DNA from 2 places in the Mesobacillus sp. AQ2 genome. Region 1 is predicted to be linked to the other one. Evidence: riboswitches for the same ligand, from Rfam matches in the RefSeq annotation. Region 1 holds a riboswitch; the other holds the start of a gene.
What was found. Region 1 has a riboswitch for thiamine pyrophosphate ahead of thiC (phosphomethylpyrimidine synthase ThiC). Riboswitches for the same ligand answer to the same signal wherever they lie in the genome.

Region 1 (4,956 bases):
ATAGCCTGACTTCCTACAATGCAGTTCATTAATTCGTCAATTTTCATAATTCCTGGCACAGCCACTATAGAGTAGTGTGACAAGTTATGTCATCATACTCCTGCTCCCTAAGGCAGCAGGACTTAACCTACAGCTTCAACCATATAGAGTAAAATGAAGCTGGCAGACGTGAAAAGAAGATCATTTTCTTTTAGACAGAGGGACGGTTCTGTAGTCTCACACCCTTAAGTGTAATGTATTCCCCGACCCTCATTAAAGAAACATGATGTACAAAAATACCTGTGTAATTGACTCCGTTTCGAGTCGTCTACACAGGTTCTTTTTTGGATATTTCCGCGATTATGGTTTGATTCTTGCCGTTCCTTTTCGCTTGATACAAGCTGTCATCTGCTGCTTTGAAGAAGTTTTCCTTACCGAGGCCCAACACTAATCGTGACATTCACGCTGGCCCCAGTTTATGATTGAAACGCAACAGAGAAAGTGAAATGGCTCTTAATAGACAATTTATCCCCTTCGCATACGGAATTACTAATCAATTAAACCTGTAAAAAATGCTAAATGACCATTCCATGAGTTTGGGAAAAAGTTACCTGAACGATGTATTCATCGACTTAAAGGTGTGAAAATAGGCGCAAAAAGACGGACTTAAGAGATTACTAGATAAAAATAGAAAGCGGCTCGCCTTTTTAATCAGTTCTTATTGATAAAGCTTTCCTCCGGCTTTTTTAAATTCCTCTGCTTTTTCAACAAGTCCCCTCTTGATTGCGTCCTCCGGCTCTAGCTTATGCTCTTTTGCATAGTTCCGGATATCATGGGAGATTCTCATGCTGCAGAATTTAGGTCCGCACATAGAACAGAAGTGAGCAGTTTTTGCACCTTCAGCCGGCAATGTTTCGTCGTGGTATTCCAATGCGCGTTCAGGATCCAATGAAAGATTGAACTGATCTCTCCAACGGAATTCAAAACGGGCTTTCGACAGGGCATCGTCCCTTTTTTGCGCTCCAGGATGGCCCTTTGCCAGATCAGCGGCATGGGCGGCAATTTTGTAGGTGATCACACCCTCACGCACATCGTCTTTGTTCGGCAGTCCCAAATGTTCCTTTGGCGTTACGTAACAGAGCATAGCTGTACCGTACCAGCCGATCATCGCAGCTCCGATCGCAGATGTAATGTGGTCATATCCCGGCGCGATGTCAGTGGTTAGCGGTCCTAGTGTATAAAATGGAGCTTCCTGGCAAATCTCCAGCTGCTTATCCATGTTCTCCTTGATTAAATGCATCGGAACATGCCCGGGTCCCTCAACCATTACCTGTACATCATGCTTCCACGCAAGCTTCGTCAACTCCCCAAGTGTTTTGAGCTCAGCAAATTGGGCCTCGTCATTGGCATCAGCAATCGATCCCGGGCGCAAACCATCTCCCAGAGAGAAGGCCACATCATATGCCTTCATGATTTCGCAGATTTCTTCAAAGTGTGTATAAAGGAAGTTTTCTTTATGGTGATGAAGGCACCATTGTGCCATGATCGAACCGCCTCTTGAGACAATTCCGGTCAATCGTCTGGCAGTCAGCGGAACATACCGCAACAAGACGCCTGCATGGATGGTAAAGTAGTCAACCCCTTGCTCAGCTTGTTCAATCAGGGTATCTTTGAACACTTCCCAGCTAAGGTCCTCAGCAATGCCATTCACTTTTTCAAGCGCCTGGTAAATCGGAACAGTGCCAACCGGAACAGCTGAATTCCGGATAATCCATTCGCGTGTCGTATGAATGTTTTTTCCTGTAGACAAATCCATGATTGTATCTGCACCCCATCGGGTAGCCCACGTCATTTTTTCCACTTCTTCCTCAATGGACGAGGAGACGGCCGAGTTCCCAATGTTCGCATTTATTTTGACATGAAAGTTCCTGCCGATAATCATGGGTTCAGTCTCAGGATGATTGATATTGGAAGGAATGATGGCCCTGCCCCTTGCCACTTCAGATCTCACAAATTCCGGGTCCATATTCTCCCGTATCGCTATGAACTCCATCTCCGGCGTAATGATTCCCTTTTTGGCATAATGCAGCTGGGTAACATTCTTCCCTTCCTTCGCCCTCAATGGCTTACGCGATAGGTCCGGAAAAACCTTATCATTTGCCCGCGGGTCATGCTCACTTGAGTATCCATTGTCCTCGGGCTTTATTTTCCGGCCCTCATACGCTTCAACATCCCCTCGTCTCTGAATCCACCTGCTCCTCAGTGGAGGAAGACCCTTTCTAAGATCGGGTGTATAAGCAGGATCCGTATAGGGACCGCTCGTATCATATACGCGAACCGGCTCATTGGTTTCCTCTCCAAAAGATCCGCTGGTCGGACTTAATTCAATCTCTCGCATCGGAACCCTAATATCAGGCTGCGAGCCCTCCACATAGACTTTTTTGCTCCCAGAGAAGCTTGCCATAATCGAAATGCTGTCCTGGTTTAATGATTTTGCTGTTTTCACTGATCATCTCTCCCTTTTTTAAAATTGAGGGACGAGATCTGGCACCTGGGAAGTTCCCTAGTATGTAAAAAAGCCGGCCCACATAAAGATGGACCGGCTTTAACCGCGAATGTCTCTGCACAAAAAGACTGTGCACTTGTCAACTTCCCCACGCTGGTATGATCCAGATCAGGTCCAAAGAGTCAAGGAACTTTAACGCGTCCCTTTCTCAGCCCAAGCTATTGGGCACCCCTAGTTATTGCTATTCAGTTCCCTTCGAGTATACACAATACGAAAAATAAAGAAAAGTTTTTTAAGCAATAGAGTGCTTATTGCCTATATGGACAATAGAACACACTTTCAAGGAGTTTAGCTAAAGAAGCCCTTAGACAAATACCGACCAAATTCTCCCTCTTCCTTAGAGAGTACAAATAATTACATGAAATTCTATCATTATTCTAAAAACATGAAGACGATTAACACAGCTTCGTAAAGGCTGGTTGACTTATGTTATTAATCATTTTTAAAAAATCCCTCATTTCAAGTTCATACAGTACCTCTTCTGTTAGAAAGCCATATAAAAAATAAGTTTTACGATAGGGGTGTAGGGTATAAAAATATCGAATGCTTATCACGCGATTAGGACATTGTTTTCGGAAAAATAATGGTTAACTTTGATACTTCTGAAAGGAGGAACCACAATGGCATAAATGGCTATTTTGCGCAGCAGTTCTTGCGGGTATCATTACACTTGCCTATTGGGCTGCCACAGGTGATTTCGAATTTGCTTTGGAACGAATGGTTACTGTTTTAATTATCGCTTGCCCCCATGCACTTGGTTTGGCGGGTCCTTTAGTAACATCACGGTCAACCGCCATAGCAGCGAAAAAGGGATTGTTAATTCCTAATAGAGTGGCATCCGAAGGGACATATAAAGGAGTTCGGATTGTTTTTGATAACACGGGGACACTAACCGAGGGAAACTTCGGAGTAACAGATATTTTTCCTGTCCAGGGAATAAGTGAGGAAGAACTTTTAACCCTGGCATATTCAGTTGAAACCCAATCGAACCATCCTATTGCAAAGGGAATTGTATTGATTAAAAAATCCAAATAGAAGAAAGGATGATTTTTAATGAAATCCAATAAATTTTTGTCCATTATAATCACTCTGATTATGGCTCTCGTTTTATCTGCTTGTAACGGAAACAACAACACTTCAGCTCCACCTGAAAATAACGCAGATAAAAAAACGGAAGAATCCAATGAACATATGGAAATGGATCATTCAAGTTCAGGTGAGGTTCCCGAAGAACTAGAAGTTGCGGAAAATCCAACCTACCCGGTTGGGAGCCAAGCTGTCATGCACGCAAAACATATGAAGGGAATGGACGGGGCAGTTGCAACCATTGCAGGAGCCTATAATACAACAGTTTATTCGGTTTCCTATACTCCTACAAATGGTGGTGAACGCGTAGAGGACCATAAATGGGTCATTCATGAAGAAATTGAGAACGCAGGCAAAGAACCATTCAAGCCTGGCGATGAAGTCAAATTGAATGCAGACCATATGAAGGGGATGAATGGAGCCACTGCTGTAATTGATTCAGCCGAAGAAACAACGGTTTATATGGTAGATTTCAAAAATACTGAAACAGGTAAAGAAGTAAAAAACCATAAATGGGTCATAGAAAGTGAACTATCGCCGCAGAAATAAATTTTCAATAACAAAAAATCCCTCTCTTAATGGCCAGGTACTTTCCATTAAGAGGGGATTTTTTTACATATGCCTGAATCCAGGAAGTCCAACAACACGGGTGCATTCCTAAAAAAGGCAAAAAGGCATGAGATTAACGCATCTGCTCCGATAAATTATTGTAATCCTCCTGCAGCAAAAATAACTTTAATGCAGGCATGTGATTCTCCCTTCCAATACCACAATAAATGACACAGTATTGGGTTTCTTAGTTACTTGGCAACTCGATAATAAAAGTACTTCCTTCATGATCTTTACTATCTACTTTAATATGGCCATCATGCAGCTTGACAACAGTCCAGACAATCGAAAGCCCAAGTCCTGTTCCCTCGGTTGTCCTTGTTCTTGATGTATCTGCCCGATAAAAGCGATCAAAGATCCTCTCTATTTCTGTTTTGCTCAATCCTATTCCTGTATCTTCAAAGATTACTGCGATCATTTCCCCTTTTTCTTCAATCGATATGTCGATACTGCCGCCAGATTGATTATATTTGATGGCATTCGTCAATAAATTATCCCAAACAGTATTCAGGAGAGAAGGGTCTCCGTTGATTTCAATGTCTGGTAAGGTGTAGCTGAGCATAATATTTTTTTCATTTACCAGCCATTGATAATTTCGCAGCAATTCCTTAATTTGCTGGCCCACATTATAACGTCTTTTTTTCAATATATCCTCATTACGATCTAACGAGGCAAGGATTAATAGTTGTTTGGTTAAAGTAGACAGTCTTCTGATT
Region 2 (4,956 bases), 410 kb from region 1:
ATTGCCAGGTTTCTCAGTTTCACAGGCTGGTCGGCTGATTTACCTATGAAATCGATTTTTCCGGAGCCGAGCTCAATGTCCATATCCTTGTCAAAATGATCCGGGATATAGACGGTGAGTGATGTCCTGTCCATCTCAAACCAATTGAACCAGAAGAATCCTCTTCGCTTAACACATACCTGTATTTCATCCCCATGGCGCTTGACTTTTACCGAGCCTTTGCCTTCAAGTTCAGCGTGCACATCATCACGGTCCTCTGGCACAATCTTCGTCGCGACACTGGAAACATCAATCGAGATCTTTTCCGTACCATTGCTCACCTTCACTGAGTCTTTTGCTCTGGCAAAGTTCAGTCCATCCCCGTCAAACAGATAATTCCACCCGATATAAGCCCCGGTAATCACAAGGAAAATAACTAAAATCCGCTTCATTTATAAAATCTCCCTTCCAACTCTTTCTATATTCAGAATAAGGTAAATCATTCCTCTTCCCAATGCACCACGGATTTAAATCCAGATGGGACCTGAGACTGATTTCGGTGTAGATAGTTCATGAAAAAAGCCAGATTCCTTTTGATTTGGGAATCTGGCTTCATGATGTTAGTGATTAAGCTTTTGCTTCAAAAAGCTTTACGATTTCTACGATGGTTTCAACAGATTTAAGCATGTTATCCACAGAGACATATTCGAATCTTCCGTGGAAATTCTCTCCGCCGGTAAAAATATTCGGTGTCGGCAATCCCATATAGCTTAGCTGAGAGCCGTCAGTGCCGCCGCGGATTGGTTTGACGATTGGCTTGATGCCGAGGTTTTCCATTGCTTCATAGGCGATGTCGACAATTTCTTTTACTGGCTCGATTTTATCCTTCATGTTGTAGTACTGGTCGTTCATTTCAAGTTCAACCCGGGTTTCGCCGTATGTAAGCCTTAGTTCATTGGTGATTTTCTGCATCAATTCCTTGCGTGCCTGGAAGCTGTCACGGTCAAAATCACGGATGATGTAGCTCAGCGTCGTCTCCTCGACATCCCCATTAATCGAGCTCAGGTGGAAGAAGCCTTCATATCCTTCTGTATGCTCAGGCGCTTCTTCGGCAGGAAGCTTGCTGTTAAATTCCATCGCGATTTTGGCGGAGTTCACCATTTTGCCCTTTGCTGTTCCGGGGTGGACGTTCTTTCCTTTAAAAGTCACCTTGGCGCCGGCTGCGTTAAAGCTTTCATACTCCAGCTCGCCAAGCGGGCCGCCATCAACGGTGTAGGCGAATTTTGCATTGAATGCTTTTACATCAAACTTATGAGGGCCTCTGCCAATCTCTTCATCCGGGGTGAAAGCAACACGGATTTTACCATGCCTGATTTCAGGGTGCTTGATCAAATAAGCCATCGCCGTCATGATTTCGGCAATCCCTGCTTTGTTGTCAGCACCGAGAAGAGTCGTTCCATCGGTCGTAATCAATGTATGGCCTTTATATTGAGGCAGTTCAGGGAAATCCGCTGGCGACAGGATGATATTCTGCTCCTTATTCAGGATGATCTGATTGCCATCGAAGTCTTCGACAACCTGCGGGTTGACATTTTTGCCTGTAAAATCAGTTGCCGTATCGACGTGGGCAAGGAACCCGATCGTTGGGACTTCCTTATCGGTATTTGCAGGAAGTGTTGCCATCACATAACCGTTTTCATCAATCGTGACTTCCTCCATGCCAATCGATTTTAGTTCCTCGACAAGCATATTGGCAAGGGTGAGCTGGCCTTCGGTCGATGGAGTTTTCTCGCTGTTTTCATTGGACTGTGTGTCGATTTTGACATAAGAGGTGAATCTTTCGATTATCTCGTTTTTCATTGCTTTCATCTCCCATTCATATGTATATTTTCATATTAGCATAGATGATCAAGAAGACCATTTTAAAAAGAATGAAAATTCCATTTTTTGTATCATGTTTATTGTATAATGAAAGTAAAGGAGGCTGGACAGTATGGGGTATTTTTTCACGTTCATAGTGCTGTTTGTCGTGTTTTATCTGATTTTCAAGATAATCCGCTCCGGTAATTTGCCAAGCAATCATTACACTCCATTTGACGATTTAACCGAAGGGAAAAAGAAAGATGATTGATCTTGGCGTCATCATTGTTTTGCTGCTGTCACTCTGGTCGATAACGATTACACTGCAAAAATTAACTGCAAGTATCATCCAAAAGCAGGACCAGCAGCTTAGTCTACTGGAAGAAATCAAAGAAGAACTGAAAAATAGCAGAATATGAACTTTTTACTTTACATATATAGGAGATAAGGCTAGGATAAAGACAATTGAATATTCGATTTACTACTAGGGGTGCCCTGCTGCGGGCTGAGAGGAAGACGCTAAGTCTTTTAACCCTTCGGACCTGATCTGGGTAATACCAGCGTAGGAAAGTAGTGTGAGAGAAATTTTCTTACTTTGCTTTTAAGCCAGGTCCATTATATATGGATCTGGCTTTTTATATTTTAAGGAGGTTGACACAAATGGAGTTAAAAGATCAAGTAGTTTTAATAACTGGAGGAAGCCGTGGCCTTGGTGCAGAAACGGTCAAAGCTTTTGCAAGGGAAGGTGCAAAAGTTGTCATCAACTATTTTCAGAATGAAGAAAAGGCAAAGGCTCTGACAGAGACCATTGGCGAAAATGCCCTTGCTCTCAGGGCGGATGTGCGTGATCCTGCACAGGTCAAAAGCATGTTCAGGTTGGCAAAAGAACATTTTGGGACACCGATTACGACCATCGTCAATAATGCACTGGTCAATTTCAAGTTTGATCCTGTGGCGAATAAGGATGCTTTTGCAGTAGGCTGGGAGGATTACCAACAGCAGCTTGAAGGAGCTGTCCGCGGTTCATTGAATACCATCCAGGCGGGATTGCCAAATATGAAAGAAAAGAAGTTTGGCAGAATCATCAATATTGGCACGAACCTCTTCCAGAATCCGGTTGTCGCCTACCATGACTACACAACAAGCAAGGCTGCGCTGCTGGGATTCACAAGGAATATGGCGATTGATCTTGGAAAGTATGGCATTACCGTCAATATGGTTTCGGGAGGACTGCTAAAAATGACCGACGCAAGCTCAGCTACTTCTGAGGAAGTATTCCAGCTAATCGAATCGTCCACACCTCTTAGAAAAGTCACCGATCCCGCAGAAGTTGCAGACTCAATTTTGTTCTTCGCCTCACCATGGGCGCGTGCAGTTACCGGACAAAATATGGTCGTAGACGGCGGCCTGGTGATGGATTAAGGAGAAGGAATTGAGGTCGCAGATGGCGGTCTGAGGATGGATGAAGGAGGAATTGGAATGGAAAAACGAGAGATTGCTGGTTTGCTGGAGAAGGTCCGCAGAGAGAATCCACTTGTACATAACATCACGAATGTTGTGGTCACGAATTTTACGGCCAATGGGCTGCTGGCTCTTGGTGCATCTCCAGTGATGGCCTATGCACAAGAGGAAGTTGCCGAAATGGCAAGCATAGCGGGCAGCCTTGTGCTGAATATTGGTACGTTGAGGCCACAAGTCGTCGAATCCATGTCGATTGCCGGTAAAGCGGCAAATGAGCATGGAGTTCCAGTCATTCTTGATCCGGTTGGTGCCGGGGCGACTGCTTATCGCACGGAAACTGCAATAAGGCTGATGGACGAACTGGAGATTTCGGTCATCAGAGGAAATGCCGCGGAAATTGCCAATGTAGCAGGGGAAGTCTGGAACATACGGGGTGTTGACGCAGGGGATTCAGATGGGGATGTGATCGAGCTGGCAGAATCCGCTGCCCAAAAATTGAACACAATTGTGGCACTGACAGGGAAAGAAGACGTTATTACAGATGGGAAATCTACGTTTGTCGTCAGAAATGGACACCCAATCCTTACGAAGGTAACCGGTGCTGGATGTCTGCTGACCTCAGTAATCGGGGCATTCACAGCAGTGGAAAAGGATTTTTTGAAAGCAGCAACTGCTGCATTGAGCATTTACGGAGTGGCAGCCGAAGTTGCCGCTGACAAAAGTGCCTTGCAGGGACCAGGGAGTTTTCAAGTGGAGTTCCTGAACCAGCTCTACCATTTGGATGCTGAGGAAATCTACAATAAAAGTTCTTTCGAAAAATGGAGGTAATGAATATGAAAAAAGCACTGACAATCGCAGGATCTGACAGCGGCGGCGGAGCCGGAATCCAGGCTGACCTGAAGACATTCCAGGAACTGAAGGTATTTGGCACATCTGCCCTGACTGCTGTTACCGCGCAAAATACGCTTGGTGTCCAGGGAGTTTTTCCGATGAGCCCTGAGGCGGTAGGCGAACAGATCCAATCAGTCGGTGAGGACATTGGAGCGGATGCCCTGAAAACAGGAATGCTTTTTAACGCGGAAATCATACAAGCGGTCTCGGAAAAAATAAAGCAGTTCGGCTGGGATAAGGTTGTTGTCGATCCTGTCATGATTGCGAAGGGAGGAGCCTCATTGCTCCAGCAGGAGGCTGTATCGGCCCTGAAAAAACATTTGCTTCCGCTCTGTCACATCATCACCCCGAATATCCCCGAAGCCGAAGTGCTGACAGGCATGTCGATTCGCGGTACGGATGAAAAAAAGGAAGCGGCCAAACGAATCCATGCCCTTGGAGCGAAAAATGTAGTGATAAAAGGCGGCCATGATGAGGAAACAAACGAATCTATTGATGTCCTCTTTGACGGAAAGGAATTTGCTTACTTCTCCACTTCAAGGATTGAAACGAATAACACCCATGGAACAGGCTGTACTTTTTCTGCAGCTATCACAGCACAGCTTGCAAAAGGTTCTTCGGTCCATCAAGCGGTTTCGGTGGCTAAGGAGTTCATCCAGGCAGCCATTGCCAACCCGCTGATGATCGGAAATGGACATGGACATGGGCCGACTAATCACTGGGCCTACAATATGAAAAGAGAAAGCGGGGCCTCCTCATGTCAAG

Region 2: another riboswitch for thiamine pyrophosphate. It lies ahead of QNH36_RS05430 (3-oxoacyl-ACP reductase); the one in region 1 lies ahead of thiC (phosphomethylpyrimidine synthase ThiC).

Annotation. Positions count from the first base shown of each region.
Region 1 is NZ_CP126080.1:688,378-693,333, reverse strand. Features, by position in the region: gene QNH36_RS03480 (hypothetical protein) at 308-439, opposite strand; gene thiC (phosphomethylpyrimidine synthase ThiC) at 698-2,443, opposite strand; TPP riboswitch at 2,614-2,728, opposite strand; gene QNH36_RS03470 (HAD family hydrolase) at 3,263-3,580, shown strand; gene QNH36_RS03465 (YdhK family protein) at 3,599-4,180, shown strand; gene QNH36_RS03460 (sensor histidine kinase) at 4,428-4,956, opposite strand, start outside.
Region 2 is NZ_CP126080.1:1,093,511-1,098,466, forward strand. Features, by position in the region: gene liaG (LiaG family protein) at 1-431, opposite strand, end outside; gene pepT (peptidase T) at 607-1,839, opposite strand; gene QNH36_RS05420 (DUF3951 domain-containing protein) at 1,973-2,110, shown strand; gene QNH36_RS05425 (hypothetical protein) at 2,103-2,258, shown strand; TPP riboswitch at 2,316-2,425, shown strand; gene QNH36_RS05430 (3-oxoacyl-ACP reductase) at 2,500-3,261, shown strand; gene thiM (hydroxyethylthiazole kinase) at 3,319-4,128, shown strand; gene thiD (bifunctional hydroxymethylpyrimidine kinase/phosphomethylpyrimidine kinase) at 4,128-4,956, shown strand, end outside; gene thiE (thiamine phosphate synthase) at 4,949-4,956, shown strand, end outside.